2 regions of the Streptomyces sp. NPDC005752 genome follow, and region 2 is predicted to be linked to the other one. Evidence: riboswitches for the same ligand, from Rfam matches in the RefSeq annotation. Region 2 holds a riboswitch; the other holds the start of a gene.
What was found. A riboswitch is a leader RNA that binds a small molecule or an ion and turns the genes downstream of it on or off. The one in region 2 is predicted to bind cyclic di-AMP.

Region 1: linked by a shared signal. The riboswitch ahead of ABZ441_RS26390 (M23 family metallopeptidase) and the one ahead of ABZ441_RS33310 (LysM peptidoglycan-binding domain-containing M23 family metallopeptidase) in region 2 are both predicted to bind cyclic di-AMP.

The regions. Positions count from the first base shown of each region.
Region 1 covers NZ_JBEXYB010000035.1:60,155-68,779, reverse strand. Annotated here, with positions in the region: gene ABZ441_RS26415 (sporulation protein) at 1-747, shown strand, start outside; gene lhgO (L-2-hydroxyglutarate oxidase) at 907-2,163, shown strand; gene trmB (tRNA (guanosine(46)-N7)-methyltransferase TrmB) at 2,156-3,049, shown strand; gene ABZ441_RS26400 (PrsW family intramembrane metalloprotease) at 3,120-4,571, shown strand; gene ABZ441_RS26395 (aldo/keto reductase) at 4,620-5,564, opposite strand; gene ABZ441_RS26390 (M23 family metallopeptidase) at 5,784-6,824, opposite strand; cyclic di-AMP (ydaO/yuaA leader) riboswitch at 6,836-6,988, opposite strand; gene ABZ441_RS26385 (PP2C family protein-serine/threonine phosphatase) at 7,222-8,382, opposite strand; partial or broken gene ABZ441_RS26380 (TipAS antibiotic-recognition domain-containing protein) at 8,516-8,625, opposite strand, start outside.
Region 2 covers NZ_JBEXYB010000077.1:987-8,624, reverse strand. Annotated here, with positions in the region: gene ABZ441_RS33310 (LysM peptidoglycan-binding domain-containing M23 family metallopeptidase) at 1-863, opposite strand, end outside; cyclic di-AMP (ydaO/yuaA leader) riboswitch at 868-1,026, opposite strand; gene ABZ441_RS33305 (tyrosine-protein phosphatase) at 1,440-2,264, shown strand; gene ABZ441_RS33300 (DUF6126 family protein) at 2,274-2,447, opposite strand; gene ABZ441_RS33295 (XRE family transcriptional regulator) at 2,516-3,136, opposite strand; gene ABZ441_RS33290 (aspartate aminotransferase family protein) at 3,211-4,605, opposite strand; gene hpnH (adenosyl-hopene transferase HpnH) at 4,772-5,791, opposite strand; gene ABZ441_RS33280 (1-hydroxy-2-methyl-2-butenyl 4-diphosphate reductase) at 5,798-6,451, opposite strand; gene shc (squalene--hopene cyclase) at 6,456-7,638, opposite strand, start outside.

The DNA of each region.
Region 1 (8,625 bases), on a different contig from region 2:
GCTCTCTTCGGCGCGTCCGCGGAGCTGACCAGGCTCGCCGGGTGGATGGCCTTCGACACCGGTCAGCAGGAGGCCGCCCAGCGCTACTACATCCAGGCGCTGCGCCTGGCCCGGGCCGCCGCGGACGTGCCGCTGGGCGGTTACGTCCTGGCCTCGATGTCCCTGCAGGCGACCTACCGCGGCTTCGCCGACGAGGGCGTGGACCTCGCGCAGGCCGCGGTCGAACGCAACCGCGGGCTCGCCACCGCACGGACCATGAGCTTCTTCCGGCTCGTGGAGGCCCGCGCCCACGCCAAGGCCGGCGACGCAGCGGCCGCGGGGGCCGCGCTCCGGGCCGCGGAGAGCTGGCTGGAGCGCTCCCGGACCGGTGACTCGGACCCGGCGTGGCTCGGCTTCTACTCCTACGACAGGTTCGCCGCCGACGCCGCCGAGTGCTACCGCGACCTCAAGGCGCCCCGCCAGGTGCGGCGCTTCACCGAGCAGGCCCTGTCGAAACCCACCGACGAGTTCGTCCGCTCCCACGGGCTGCGGCTCGTCGTGTCCGCGGTCGCCGAACTGGAGTCCGGCAACCTCGACGCGGCCTGCGCGGCGGGGACGCGGGCGGTCGAGGTGGCGGGCCGCATCTCCTCGGCGCGCACCACCGAGTACGTACGCGACCTCCTGCACCGCCTGGAGCCGTACGGGGACGAACCCCGCGTGGCCGAGCTACGGGAACGCGCCAGACCGCTCCTGGTCGCCCCCGCCTGATCCGGACGACGGGCCCGGGGACCACCGGCGAGCGCCGGGGTCACCGGTACGTCCCGGTTTCGCGGGGTCCGGGGGCGAACATCTCGCCACGCACACGCCGACCCTGGTTTGAGCCCGTTGTCAGTGGGTCAGTGCACTATCGGGGTGGGAGGTGGCGTGATGACGACGCACGCGGCGTACGACTGCGATGTGCTGGTGATCGGTGGCGGAATCGTCGGTCTGTCGACCGCGTACGCGGTGACGCGCGCCGCACCGGGCACCCGGGTCACGGTGCTGGAGAAGGAGTGGGGCCCGGCGCGGCACCAGACCGGGCGCAACAGCGGGGTGATCCACAGCGGCATCTACTACCCACCCGGCTCGCTCAAGGCACGCTACGCGGTGCGGGGCGCCGCCGAGCTGGTGGACTTCTGCGCGGAGCACGGGATCGCCCACGGGGTGACGGGCAAGCTGATCGTCGCCACCGGCCAGGACGAGCTGCCCCGGCTGCATGCCCTGGTGCAGCGGGGCCGGGCCCACGGCCTCCCCGTCCGGGAGCTCGGACCCGCCCAGATCTCGGAGTACGAACCGCGGGTGCGTGGCGTGGCGGCGATCCGGGTCGGGACGACGGGGGTGTGCGACTTCACCGCGGTGACCGTACGGTTCGCCGCCGAGGTGAGCGCCTCCGGCGGACAGATCCGCTACGGCGCGGAGGTCGTCGCCGTCGACCGGCGCCCGTGGGGCGTCGCGGTGCGCACGTCCGACGGCCAGGTGGTCAGAGCCCGCGTACTGGTCAACTGCGCGGGGCTGCACAGCGACCGGGTGGCGCTGCTCGCGGGTGACGACCCGGGGGCGCGCATCGTGCCGTTCCGCGGGGAGTACTACGAGCTGGCAAGGCCCGAGCTGGTGCGCGGGCTCGTCTATCCGGTGCCGGACCCGGCGTTCCCCTTCCTCGGGGTGCATCTGACCCGGGGCTTCGACGGCACGGTGCACGTCGGCCCGAACGCCGTGCCGGCACTGGCCCGCGAGGGCTACGGCAGGGCGGTCGTCCGTCCGCGGGAGCTGGCCGCCACCCTGGCCTGGCCGGGTTCCTGGCACATCGCCCGGCGGCACTGGCGGTACGGGGCCGGCGAGCTGCACAGATCACTGTCGAAGAGCGCGTTCACCCGGGCCGTCCAGCGGCTGCTGCCGGAGGTGACGGAGGACGATCTGCGGCCCTCCCCGGCCGGGGTCAGGGCGCAGGCGGTCCTGCGGGACGGCACGCTGGTGGACGACTTCCTGATCCGGGACGCCCCGCACACCGTGCACGTGCTGAACGCCCCGTCCCCCGCGGCCACCGCCTCACTGCCCATCGGGAGGGAGGTGGCGCGACGGGCACTGCTGCGGGCTCGCGCGACGGGATGGACGCCTCCCGCCGTAGAATCGGGTCATTGTGTCTGAACCTGTGAACCCCACCCCAGAGACGCCCGGCCCCGCCCCGGAGACGCCCGGCGCCCCGCCCGGGACCGCACCCGCCACCGCCCCGGACGCGGACCGGGACGACGCGGACCGGGACGCGGAGGCGCGGCGTGCAGCGTCGTTCGAGCGCCAGCGGAGACTGCGCCAGGAGCCCCGCTTCCCCGGCGGTCCGGCGGCCGACCCGGCGGGCTCGCACCACGAGCGCCGGATCCGCAGCTTCCAGCCGCGCCGCAGCCGGGTGACCACCGGCCAGGAGGATGCCCTCCAGCGTCTGTGGCCCACGTGGGGCCTGGACATCGACGGCCGCAGCGTCCTCGATCTCCCCACGCTGTTCGACGGCCTCCCGGTGGTCCTGGAGATCGGCTTCGGCATGGGCGAGGCGACCGCGCAGATGGCGGCCGACGACCCGGTCACCGGAATCCTGGCCGTCGACGTGCACACCCCCGGCCAGGGCAATCTGCTGGGGCTCGCGGAGCGGGCGGGGCTGACCAACGTCCGTGTCGCCAACGGCGACGCGATCATCCTGCTTCGCGAGATGCTGGAGCCGGACGCGCTGGACGGGCTCCGGGTCTTCTTCCCCGACCCGTGGCCCAAGAAGCGGCATCACAAGCGACGGCTGATCCAGCCGGAGTTCCTCGACCTGGTGGCACGGCGGTTGAAGCCGGGCGCGGTCGTCCACTGCGCGACGGACTGGGAGCCGTACGCGGAGCAGATGCTGGAAGTCCTGACGGCACACCCGCTGTTCGAGAACACCCGGGCGGACGGCGGCTACGCGCCCCGGCCCGCCTTCCGGCCCCTGACCCGCTTCGAGGGCCAGGGCCTGGACAAGGGACATGTCGTGCACGACGTGCTGTTCACCCGTCGCTGATCAGCCAACGCCCGGCCTCCCGTGCACCGTGACGTGGCCAGGTGTCGGTGGTCCTCGTTAGGGTCGTCGAATGTCCGAGGGGTCCGTGCAGCACCAGCAGCCGGCCGTACCGGTTCTCGAGGAGCAACGGCTCGACGAGTTCCTGGGTGCCGTACCGGAGCGGGGTCAGTGGCGTTACCGGCCCCGCCGCGTCGGCATGGTCTGGCGCAGCAGGGCGTTCCGCGCCGGGGCGGTGATCACGGTGCTCGCGCTCTGCGGCCTGGTGATCCTGGCCCTGGTGCGCCAGCAGACGGGCACCGAGGGCTTCCTGGTGGGACTGGGGCTGGCCGTCCTGCCCGTGCCGCTGCTGATGGCGGCGTTCCGCTGGCTCGACCGGGTCGAGCCAGGTCCCTGGCGCAATCTGCTCTTCGCCTTCTCCTGGGGTGCGTGCGCTGCCGCGCTCGTGGCGATCCTCGCCAACTCCTTCGCGACACGCTGGATAGCCACGGCCACCGCGGATCCGGCGAGCGCCGACACCCTCGGGGCCACCCTCGTCGCCCCGGTCGTCGAGGAGAGCGCGAAGGCCGTCGCGGTCCTGCTGATCTTCCTCTTCCGCAGACGGCAGTTCGGCGGAATAGTCGACGGCATCGTGGTCGCCGGCTTCACCGCGACGGGCTTCGCGTTCACCGAGAACATCCTCTACCTGGGCAATGCCTTCGGCGAGGACCAGCATCTCGGGACCACGGGGCTCGCCTCCGTGACGGCGGGGACCTTCTTCGTACGCGTGGTGATGTCGCCGTTCGCGCACCCCCTGTTCACGGTGCTCTCCGGCATCGGCTTCGGCATCGCGGCGCTCGGCGGGTCCCGCCACCGGGTCCGCCGGGTCGTCCTGCCGTTGCTCGGGCTCGTCCTCGCCATGGGCATGCACGCCCTGTGGAACGGATCGTCCGCCTTCGGGCCGTACGGCTTCTACGCGGTGTACGGCGCGTTCATGGTGCCGTGCTTCGGCCTGGTGACCTGGCTGGCGATCTGGGCGCGTCAGCGGGAACTGCGCACGCTCTCCACGGAGCTCCCGGTGTACGCGGCGGCCGGTTGGCTCACCCCCGCCGAGCCTCTCGCGCTGGCCTCGATGCGGGCGCGGGGCATGGCCCGCGACATGGCCAGGCACTGGAACAGCCACCCGGAGCGCGCCCGGGGCAGGGCCGCGGCACGGGCCGTCGCGGAGTACGAGTCGTTCGCGACGTCCCTGGCCATGCTGCGCCGGAGGGCCCGGCACGACGGTGCCGGCCCGGACTTCGCCCTGCGCGAGCAGGAGTTGCTGCACCACCTCTGGCAGCGCCGGGACGTCGCGGGCCCGGCCCTGACGTACGCGGCCCACGCGACGGGCCGGCTGCGCGCCCCCCGGCCGCCCGTGCCGCCCCCGTTCCCCCGTCAGTTCTCCCACGGCGGCCCGCCCCAGCAGCAGCTCCCCGCACCGCACCGGCACTACGGCGGCCACAACCCGTACATGGAGGACGGCGGGCACCGGACACCGCCCGCGTAGAGCGCCGCCGGGCGGACGCCCCGGTCGACTCAACCGGCTCCTGCCCGGTCAGGCGGACGCCTCGGTCAGCTCGGTCAGCTCCTGCTCGGTCAGGCGGAGGTCGGCCACCGCCACCAGCGCGGGAAGCTGTTCGACCGTACGCGCGGAGGCGATCGGGGCGGTCACGGTCGGCCGGGAGGCCAGCCAGGCCAGGGCGACCGTGGCGATCTCGGCGTCGTGCTCCTGGGCGATCCTGTCGAGCGCCGTGAGCACGCCGCGGCCGCGCTCGGTCTCCAGGTGCTTGCCGGCGCCCTCGGCCCGCGCGCTCTCGACCGAGGTCCCCGGACGGTATTTGCCGGTGAGGAAGCCGGAGGCGAGGGCGAAGTACGGGACGGCTGCGAGACCGGCACCGGCCGCCGTGTCCTGGAGCGCTCCCTCGTAGGTGTCTCGCGAGACGAGGTTGTAGTGCGGCTGCAGTGCGACGTACCGGGCCAGGCCCTCGCGCTCGGAGAAGTCCAGAGATGCCTGGAGGCGCTCGGGGCTGATGTTGGAGGCGGCGATCTCCCGCACGGTGCCGGCCTTCACCAGTTGGTCCAGCGCGGTCACGATCTCCTCGACGGGGACGCTCTCGTCGTCGAAGTGGGTGTAGTAGAGGTCGATGTGGTCGGTGCCGAGCCGGCGCAGCGACGCTTCGGCCGCTTCCTTGATCGTGGTGGGCGAGAGCCCCTTGTACGCGGGGTGGGCGCCGACCTTGGTGGCGATGACGACGTCGTCGCGTCGGGAGCGGGCCGCCAGCCACTTACCGATGAGGGTCTCCGACTCACCGCCCTCGTTGCCCGGGATCCAGGCGGAGTAGGAGTCGGCGGTGTCGACGAAGTTGCCGCCGGCCGCCACGTACGCGTCAAGGACGGCGAAGGTCCGGTCCTCGTCGGCCGTCCAGCCGAAGACGTTGCCGCCGAGAGCGAGAGGGAAGACCTGAAGGCTCGAGGAACCGAGCGGGCGCAGAGATGTCATACCCAGGGACAACCCGTCCGCTGAGTCGACTATTCCGGTTTTCTGCCGGCCACTCCGGGGGCCCGGCACCACCGGAGCCCGGGGCCACGGTCCCGGACAGACCGGCGGCCCTGGCGTCGGGGGGTCGTGCGTCAGGGCCGCCGGGGTTCGGGTGCGCCGAATACCGGCAGCGGGGTCTTCCGCCCGGACCTTTCCGGTGCGGACGGAAGACCCGGGACCTCAGATCGTGAGGCCCTTGCCGCGGAGCCAGCTCATGGGGTCGATGCCCGTGCCGTCCGCGGTGTGGATCTCCAGGTGCAGGTGCGCCCCGGTCACGTTGCCGGTCGCGCCGACGCGGCCGATGGTCTGGCCGGTGGTCACCTTCTGACCGGCGCTCACGTCCATCGAGGACTGGTGGCAGTACCAGACCTCGGTGCCGTCGTCGAGTTCCAGGACCGTGCGGTAGCCGTACGACCCGGAGTAGCCGGCCGACTTCACCGTGCCGCTGTGAACGGCCTTCACCGGGGTGCCGGTCGGCGCCGCGAAGTCCAGCCCGGTGTGGTGGCCGGAGGACCACATCGAACCGGCCTGGCCGAAGGACGAGCTGATGTAGTAGGAGGAGGTCGGGACGGCGTAGCTGGCGGCGAGCTTGGCGAGACGCTCGGCCTCCGCCTTCTTCTTCGCCGCCTCTTCCGCCGCCTTCTTCTTCGCGGCGGCATCGGCTTCGGCCTGGCTCTGCTTCTCCGCCGCCTGGGCCGCTGCCGCTTCGACAGCCGCCTTCTCCTGCGCGGCCCTGGCCTCGGCCTCGGCCCCGGCCTGCTGCTGCTCGGCCTGCTGGAGGATGCGGGCGCGCAGCGCCTCGCCGGCGTCCGTGCTGCCCTGCTCCGCCTCGGCGGCGGTGATCCCAGCCGTGGTGAGCGGGGAGGACGCGGCAACCGTCTCGTGGTCCGAGTCGGAGTCGCCGGACATGAACGCGCCCACGCCGGGCAGGGACTTGGCATCGGGAAGGTTGTCCGCGATGGAATCGGGGAGAGAGATGGAGACCGGCGGCTTGCTCTGCGCGGTGGCCATACCACCCGCACCGACGGCCGCGATGACGCCGACGCCGAGGACGGTGGAGCTACGGGCGAGGCCGCGCTGCTTGGCTACGCGGTGCCGGCCGCGTACGGGGCGAATGGACTCCTCGGTGGGGTTCCATTCCTCCCAAGTCCTGCCCTCATCACCGAAGCTGTCGGTCCTGAAGGATGACGGTGCCTCGGGGGCAGGCTGATTCGACGCCACGTGGGCGCACTCCTTTCCTTCCTTCTCGCCTACCGGGTTAGCTGACGGGTTCGGAGCAGGAAGGTCTCCTACGGACCCCTTCGTCTCTCGCGAGACACAGGTGTCCGATTCACCCCATGTAGGTGGTTCCCCGGTTCCCTTGCGGAATTCGGCGCTGCGCACGGTGCCGCCTCTTGCGACGACAGGTACAACCGCGCTGCGTTATCGAACGTTAATAGACACCCAGCTCCGATTCCAAGCCGTTCCAACAGATCGTTCACGACCTTGGCCTGGACTTTCAGGGTGCAATCGGGCGCAAACGGGCGACCTGAGCACCCTTTGGCCAGCCATCAGTTTCTGACGTTGCGTCACATGTTATGCGGAGCGGGGTCCTTCGACTACCGACGGTCGCGACGGGTCATTCACTGTCCCGTCGCACGATCTTCACCGTCGTCCGCCGCTCCTGCTGCCCCCGTGCGGGACGGCCGATCGCGAGCAGCGCCAGGTCGTCCGTCGACCGGCCCCCGGTGTGCAGCCGTACGTCGTCGGTCAGCGCGGACAGCAGTTCCTCGGGCCCCGGGAAGAGCCTGCCGCTCAGCCGGGCCGCCGGGTCGTAGAAGACGCCCTCCGCGTCCCGCGCCTCGGAGAGCCCGTCGGTGAACGCCAGGAACATCGCCCCCGCCGGCAGCGTCCACTCGTCCGACCGGTCGGGCAGGGCGCCCAGCCCCATCCCGAGCGGCAGGGCCGGTACCGTCGGCGCCAGTACCTCCAGCGCCCCGTCCGCGTGCAGCACGAGCGGCTCGGGGTGGCCGCGGTTGACGACCCGCAGCACGTCGGAACCGACCGGGATCTCCGCGAGAACAGCGGTGACGAACCCCTCCATCGAGTCGAAGCCGCCCCGGCGCGACCCCTCACGGGCCAGCGCACGTTCCAGCCGCTGGGCCACCCCCTCCAACGACATCTCCTGCTCGGCGGCCTCCCGGAACGCCCCGATGACGACCGCCACCGCCCCCACCGCGTCCAGTCCCTTGCCCCGTACGTCCCCGACGACCAGACGCACCCCGTGGGGCGTGTCCGCGACGGCGAAGAGGTCGCCGCCGACGAACTCGTCCGCCTGGGCCGCCTCGTACCGCGCCGCGACCAGCAGACCGCCGATCCGGTCGTCCGGCGTCGGGAGCACCGCGCGCATCGCCGTCTCCGCGATGACCCTGGCCGAGGCCAACTGCTCGTTCCCGCGGCGCACGACGCTGTTGATGACGAGGGAGAGCGCGGCGACGGTGATCAGGGTGAGCAGGTCGGTGACCGGCACGACCTTGGCAAGCACGCCGTCCGAGATCCGGATGGCGAGGACGAGGAGGACCGCGACCACCCCGACCCGGACGGTCCCGGCCGGTGAGAAGAAGGGCGCGGCGATCAGCGGGGCGGCGGCGAAGAGCGGAACAGCCGTGACTTCCGGCGGCGTCACGAGGTCGAAGACCACACCGGCACAGATCATCAGAGCGGGCAGCACACGCACGAAACGCCGGGAACGGGCGTTCCCGGCAGCGCTCCTTCGCCGTCCGCCGTCCCGCTTCCCCACCTGTGCACTCCTGCCCGGTCCACCCACGGCTGCGGACGGTACCGCGCCCCATCCACGTTGGCCGGAGCCGCGCCGAGCGGCGACTCGTCATCGGCCAAAGGGAGGAGCGCGCCGTAGCCCCGCGCTCCGGAGGTCAGTCGGAGAGCCGGTGCTGCGCGTAGATCGTCAGTGCATCCCGTACGAAGACGGCGGTTCCGTCTCCGTAGCGATCGTAGTTCCTGCCGAAGCGGGTATCGGCGACGT
Region 2 (7,638 bases):
CCGTAGCTCGGGCCGGTGCGGACCTCGAAGTGGAGGTGCGGGCCGGTGGAGTTGCCGGTGGAGCCGGAGAGGCCGAGCTGCTGGCCGCCGGTCACGGTCTGGCCGGCCGACACCTCGAGCGAGGAGAGGTGCGCGTACTGGGAGTACATGCCGTCGCTGTGCTGGATGACGACCTCGTTGCCGTACGAGCCGCTCCAGCCCGCGGAGACCACGGTGCCCGGACCGATGGACCGGACGCTGGTACCGGAGGCCGCCTGGAAGTCGGAGCCGGTGTGGTAGCCGCTGGACCAGCTGGCACCGGAGGCGCGGTACTGGGTGGTGACGTTGGCGTTCTCGACCGGGGCGGACCAGCCGGAGCTGTTGCTCGCCGACGCGCCGGAGTCGGCGGTCTTCGCAGCCGTCTCCTCCACCGGGGCGGACGCCTTCTCGGCGGGAGCGGCCTTCTTCGCCGTCGACGGGGCGGCCTTGGAGGGCGCGGCCTCGGCGGACTTCTCCGCGGAGCCGGACGCCTTGGCGCCGAGCGCCAGCTTCATGCCCGGGAGGATCAGGCTCGGGTTCTCGCCGACGACGTCACGGTTGTCCTTGTACAGCTTCTGCCAGCCGCCCTTGACCTTCTGGTCGGCCGCGATCTTCGCCAGGTAGTCCCCGGCGACCACGGAGTAGGTCTTCGGGGAGCCCTTCCCCGCCGAGGCGGGGGTGCTGTGGGCGGCGACGGACTTGGCCGGCGCGGCCTGCTCGGCGGCGTGGGCGCCGGTGGCGCCGATCAGCGGAAGGGCGAGAACGGCGCCGCCGGTCCCCGCGGCGATGACGCCTCGGGAGATCGGGCCGGTCTTCGTACGACGGTGCTTGCCTTTTGCGGGCATGGGGAATTCCTCTCCGGCGCCTGCGAGGTGAGCTGTCGGGTTCGGACTGGAGATGCCCGGCCGCGTGGTGCGCGACTTGACCCCAAGCCGTACCGGATCCCTCCGGCCGGCGGCTTACCTGGTTCCCCCGCTCCTGCCACACGTGAGTCGGTGCGGATTCCGGGCGGCGGCAGGATTAGGCGTTCCGTCCGGATTGACCGTGACCGTAAGCGAGCCGGGACGCGGCGAACAAGCCGCGGATTGCGCGCCGGAATCGACGCTTCGATTTCGGCGCGGAATTCCCGTCACCCTCCGTGGATTACGGATCTTGGCTTTCCGCACGGCGCCCGGAATACCCCTCGGGCACTTCACCACTCACCGTCACGGATATGATCCCGCTCACCCACCTCACCTCATCTCCCGTACAAGCGGGGCATGTTCTGCTAAATGCACCAATACGGACAATGCTCCGGCGTCGCCCGTGAGCCTGGCGCAGGCACGGCGACCGAGACGACTGCGCGATGGGGCCATGTCGTATCGTCGCGAGCGTGCCCCCGTCGGCGAGCGGCGCCGACGCCCGACACTCCAGGAGCCCTTGTGACGCAGCTGCCAGAGGTCCCGCCGGTCGGCCCCGACCCGGCGGACGTCGATCTGAACGGTGTCCGCAACTTCCGCGACGTCGGCGGGCTTCCGACGGTGGACGGCCGCTCCGTGCGGTACGGGCGCCTCTATCGCAGCGGCCACCTCGCCCACGCCACCGAGGCCGACACCGCCTTCCTGGCCGGGCTCGGCCTGCACACGGTCTTCGACTTCCGCAACGCGGCCGATCACAAGCTCGACGGGTTCGACGTGGAGCTGCCCGGAGTCCGGAATGTCAGCATTCCACTCTCCGACCCGGCCGACGGCGCGGAGTTCTGGCGGCTGGTGCGCGACGGGAACATCCAGCAGCTGCGCTCGATCCTGGCCGACGGCAAGGGAACAGAGCGGATGGTCGCGTCGTACCGCTCGATCATCAGGGACCGCACCGCCGAGCACAGCCGCGTGCTGCACGCGCTGGCCGAGGACAGCGTCCCGGCGCTGATGCACTGCGCGGCGGGCAAGGACCGGGCGGGCCTGTCGATCGCGGTCTCACTGCTCGCGGTGGGCGTGGAGAGGGGGGCCATCGAGGCCGACTACCTCAAGTCGAACGACGCGCACCGGCGCTACAAGGTGCGGCGCAGCGACACCTCACCGGTGGGGATGTCCGACGAGGTGATGGAGCTGCTCAATCCTCTCTTCGGGGCCCGTGCCGAATACCTCGACGCCGCCTTCGCCACGATCGAGGAGGTCTGGGGCGACACCGACCGCTACCTCCTCGAAGGGCTGGGGATCAGCCACGAGACCCGCGCGAGACTGCGTGAGCGCCTCGTCGAGGGCGTGTGACGCCGGGGGTCAGCCCTTGCCGGCCACCGTGAAGAGCAGGAAGAGGAAGGCCGCGATGACATGTCCGGCCACCAGGTAGGCGAAGAGCCGGATCACGACGCCGCGCGGCATCCGCCGCTCCTGCGTGTCCGCGCTCTTCGGCCTGCGCGGGGTGAGCGGGTCGTAGTACTCCGAATCGGACATGCCGGTCCTCTCTCCCGACCGCTCGGGCCGGGGTGACGAAGGGTACGCAGGGTATGGGGCGTGCGGGATCAGAGCCGGTGGATCCCGCTGCCCGGGCACAGTTCGGCGACGGGGCTCTGCAGCAGGGTGTGGACGAAGAGCAGGCGCGCCCCGGTGATGTCCGGCGCCGCGATCCGGTGCGGGGTGAGCGAGTCGAAGTGCGCGCTGTCACCCGGATCGAGATCGTGCACGGTCTCCCCCAGCACGACCCGCAGCCGCCCGTCGAGCACGTACAGCCACTCCTCTCCGGGATGGACACGCACGAGGTCGCCCTCGGTGCCGTACGGGACCCGGACGCGCAGCGCCTGCATCGCACGGCCCGGTCCGCCGGCCTGCCGGTAGAGCCAGCCGCCCGCCGCGGTGCCACCGGGCGCGCCGTCGAGCGGGCCTCCGCGCACGATCGCGTCACGTTCGGGGGGTGTCTCGCCCAGGAGCTCGGAGACGGTCGTACCGTAGACACGGGCGAGGCCCAGCAGCATCGGCAGCGAGGGCTGCCTCCGGCCCGTCTCGAGCCGGGACAGGTGAGCCGGGGAGAGTTCCGCCCGGCCGGCTGCCGCCTCCAGGGTGAGGCCGCGATTGCGACGCAGGTCACGCAGGCGCGGTCCGATGCCGGGGAGTTCGTCGGCCACCCCTCCGTCAGCGGGATTCATGTATCCATTGAGCCACCCTCTTCCCTCTGAGGCAAATTAATTACCTCAGAGGCAAAAGCGGGCGGTCTCCGCCGTCAGCGGTTGGCGACGGCCTGTTTCACCAGAGTTCTGCCGAAGTCCCACATCAGCCCGCTTCCGCTGTGCGCGTCGTCCATGACGGCGGTGAAGGCGGTGACGAAGCGATCGACCTCCGGCTCCCCGATGACCAGCGGCGGGATCAGCTTGATCACCTCCAGGTGATCGCCGGAGACCTGGGTGAGGATCCGGTGCCTCTGCAGCAGCGGCACCACCACCATCTGCGCGAACAGCCCTTTGCGGGCCGCCTGCAACATCGTCCAGCGGCTGCGGAGTCCGAGGGACGAGGGCCGTCCGAACTCGATGCCGATCATCAGTCCCCGGCCGCGGACCTCGTGGAGCAGTTCGTAGCGTCCGACGAGCGCGGCGAGCCGCTCGCGCAGCAGATCACCGGTGCGGCGGGCGTTCGCGACGGTCTCCTCCTGCTCCATCACCGCGAGGACGGCGAGCCCGGCCGCCATGGCCTGGGCGTTGGAACCGAAGCTGGCCGAGTGGACGAGGACCCGGTCCATGGAGGAGTAGACGCGCTTGAAGATCCAGTCCTTGCCGAGCGTGGCGCCGACCGGAACGTAGCCCCCCGAGAGCGCCTTGGCGACACACAGCAGATCGGGTTCGACTCCCTCCTCGTGCTGGTACGCGTAGAAGTCTCCGGTCCTGCCGAGCCCGGTCTGCACCTCGTCGGCGATGAGCACGGCCTTGTGCCGGTGCAGCAGATCCTGAGCCTCCCGCAGGAAGCCGGGCGGTGAGGCGTGGACGCCCTTGCCCTGGATCGGCTCCACGATCAGGCCGGCCACGTCACCGCGCCCCAGCTCGCGTCGCAGCGCGTCGAGGTCGCCGAGCGGGATCGCGGTGTCGGGCAGCAGGGGCGCGAACCCATCCCGGAACCCCCTCTCGCCGTTGACGGAGAGCGAGCCGGTCGTCAGCCCGTGGAAGGCGTGGTCGCAGTAGAGGATCCGTGGCTTGCCGGTGGCGTACCGGGCGAATTTCAGAGCCGCCTCGACCGCCTCCGTGCCGCTGTTGCCGAAGAACACCCTGTCCAGGTGTGGACTGTGCGCCAGCAGCCTCTCGGCCAGCAGACCGGGCAGCGGCTGGCAGTCGAAGCGGGTGAGGTCGGCCAGGGAGGCGTCCAGGACGTCGTGGAGCGCCTGGCGCACGACCGGGTGGTGCCTGCCGAGACCCATCACGCCGAAGCCGGCGAGCATGTCGAGGTAGTCGTTGCCCTCCGCGTCCCAGAAGTACGCGCCCTCGGCCCGCTCGTAGACCTTGTCGAAACCGAGGGTGTGGAGCATCCGCGGCAGCTGGTGGTTGAGGTGGCGGGTGTGCAGCTCGTAGCGTTCGGTGCCTCGCTCTTCGAGGAGCCGTGCCAGATCGAAGCCCGGCCGTTCGTCCTTCATGCCCCGTCCTCCCTCGCCGCGTTCCGCCCTGCCGCTGCCGTGCGGCGCTCCGGCGCCACGGCGCGTGCGCGCCGGCCCGGCCCGGACGCGCCGCCGGTGGCGGCGTCCGGGCCGGGCCGGCAGTCCGGGGAGACCCCGGGCGGCCGGCTGCCCCGTGGTGACGAGGTCACCGGTTACCGCCGACCGTCTCCCGTGCAGCTCGCAGGGACTCCTTCAGCGACCCCATGGTGGCGAGCACCGCGGTGGGCTCGTAGCCGCAGTGCGCCATGCAGTTGGCGCAGCGCGGGTCCTTGCCCCGGCCGTACTTGTCCCAGTCCGTGTCCTCGATCAGCTCCCGGTAGGTGGGCACGTATCCGTCGCTCATCAGGTAGCAGGGCCGCTGCCATCCGAAGAGCGAGTAGTTGGGGATCGCCCAGGCGGTGCACGGGAAGTCGGCCTTGCCCTCCAGGAAGTCCAGGAAGAGCGGAGAGTGGTTCAGCCTCCAGCGCCCGCGGTTGCCTCCCGCGAAGGACTTCTTGAAGAGGTCACGGGTCTGTTCCACTCCCAGGAAGTGTTCCTGGTCGGGCGCCTTCTCGTAGGCGTAGGCGGGCGAGATCATCATCTCGTCCACCTTCAGTTCGTCGTTGAGGAAGTTGAGGACCTCGATGACGGTCTGCGGGGTGTCGGTGTTGAAGAAGGTGGAGTTGGTCGTGACACGGAAGCCGCGCCGTTTGGCCTCCTTCATCGCCTCCACCGCTTCGTCGAACACGCCTTCCTTGGCGACCGACTCGTCGTGCCGCTCACGCAGTCCGTCGATGTGCACCGCGAAGGCGAAGTAGGGCGACGGGGTGAACTTCTCGAGCTTCTTGCGCATCAGCATGGCGTTGGTGCAGAGGAAGACGTACTTCCTCTTGGCCACCAACTGGCGGACGATTTCGTCGATCTGCGGGTGCATCAGTGGCTCGCCGCCGGCGATGGAGACCATCGGGGCGCCTGACTCGAGCACCGCCCCGACCGCCTGCGCGACCGGCATGCGCTGCTTGAGCACTCCGGCCGGATGCTGGATCTTCCCGCAGCCCTCGCACGCCAGGTTGCAGGCGAACAAGGGTTCCAGCTCGACGATCAACGGGAACTTGTCCCTCTTGCGGAGCTTCTGTTCGAAGAGATACGTCGCGACCTTGATGGTCTGGCGGAGCGGCATGGCCATCTGGGCTCACCTCCTGGGGAGCAGCAAAGAACGGTGCCATTCATGAAAAGCCGGAAGTACGGCACGAAGTACGCGGAATGCCGATATTCCACCGCGTACCGTGCCGATACGGACGAGCTCATGCTCTGGAGCGTCCACGACCACCCGTACGGCCGCAACAGGACGGGCCCCCGTCCGCACGGCGGTGCGGAGTGTGGCAGCGGACTCCATGTCCACCGCGATGGCGCCGGTGGCCCGGAGCCCGGCCCGCGCCGGCCCCCGGACGACGTGTCCGGAGCCGGCCAGCGGGCCGGTGTGGACCGTACGTCCGGGCACCGTCCTGAGCAGTGCGTCGACCAGCAGGCCGGTACCGGTGCACGCCGTGGTGCCGCCGGCGTCGCGGGTCTCCTCGGCCACCACGAGGTCTCCCGGATGCATGCCGGGTTCCAGTCCCGCGCAGAAGCCGGAGGCCATGACCGCGGTGCCTCCGGCCCCGTGCCGTCCCAGCGCGGTCCGGACGGCGTTCTCCGCCGCCCTGGGGCCCATCCCGGACCTGATGATGCTCACGGGGCCCGGGCCCCGTACGCCGCCCGTCCTGCCGGTACGCAGCGCGAACCGCTCGATGCCGAGCGCGCAGGCGATCAGCAGCGGCGTGGCGGGCGGCTCCTGTGCACCACCCATCGGTTCAGGCCCCCTTGCCCGCACCGATACCGGCAGCTGTGGCGAAGGGGTCTCCGTACACGTAGCGGCCGAGGGCGGTGAGGGGGAAGACCTGCCGGTACAGGTGGTAGTTGATGGAGAAGTCCCAGGGGAATCCGGTTCCGGTGAAGTGCGGCTCGTCCCAGGAACCGTCGGCCTGCTGGGTCTCCGCCAGCCAGGCGACTCCACGCTCGACGGACCTGCTCCCCTGCTCACCCGCGGCCAGGAGCGCGAGGAGCGCCCACGCGGTCTGGGACGCGGTCGAGCTGCCGTGGCCGATCCATTTCTCCTCACGGTAGGAGCGCAGGTCCTCGCCCCAGCCTCCGTCGTCGTTCTGGACGGACTTCAGCCATTCGACGGCCCGTTGCACCGCTGGGTGTGCGGACGGCACGCCGGCCGCGATGAGTGCAGGCACCACGGAGCCTGTCCCGTAGATGTAGTTGACTCCCCACCGGCCGAACCAGGCGCCGCTCGCCTCCTGTTCGGCGAGCAGCCACTCGATGCCCCGGCGGGTACTGGGGTGCTGTGCCCGCCCTTCGACGGCGAGCATCTCCACGACGTGTCCCGTGACGTCCGCCGACGGCGGGTCGATGACCTCACCGAAGTCGCAGAACGGCAGCCGGTTGGGCAGCGGACTGGTGTTGTCCGCGTCGAAGGCTCCCCAGGCTCCGTTGCGCGACTGCATGCCGAGGTTCCAGAGCACTCCCCGCTCGATGGCCGCCTCGAGGCGGGCCGGATCGGGGTGCCGGACACGGCGCAGCGCCAGGACGACTTCGGCGGTGTCGTCGATGTCCGGGTAGTTGCTGTTGTGGAATTCGAACGCCCATCCGCCGGGCGCCAGTCGGGGTTTGCGCACGGCCCAGTCGCCGGGACGCACGATCTCCTCGCCCAGCATCCAGTCGGCCGCTCTCACCAGCGCCGGATGGTCGGGGCTCACTCCCGCGTCGGCGAGGGCGATGGTGGCGAGGCAGGTGTCCCAGACCGGGGACTGGCAGGCCTCGACCATGCGGGCGCCGTCCTCACGCCACACGGTGAACCGGTCGAGCGATTCGAGTCCCGCCCGCATGACCGGGTGGTCGAGATCGTATCCGAGCAGGTGAAGAGCGATGACGGAGTACACCGCGGGGGGCTGGATGCCTCCCCAGCAGCCGTCGTTCTCCTGCCGTTCG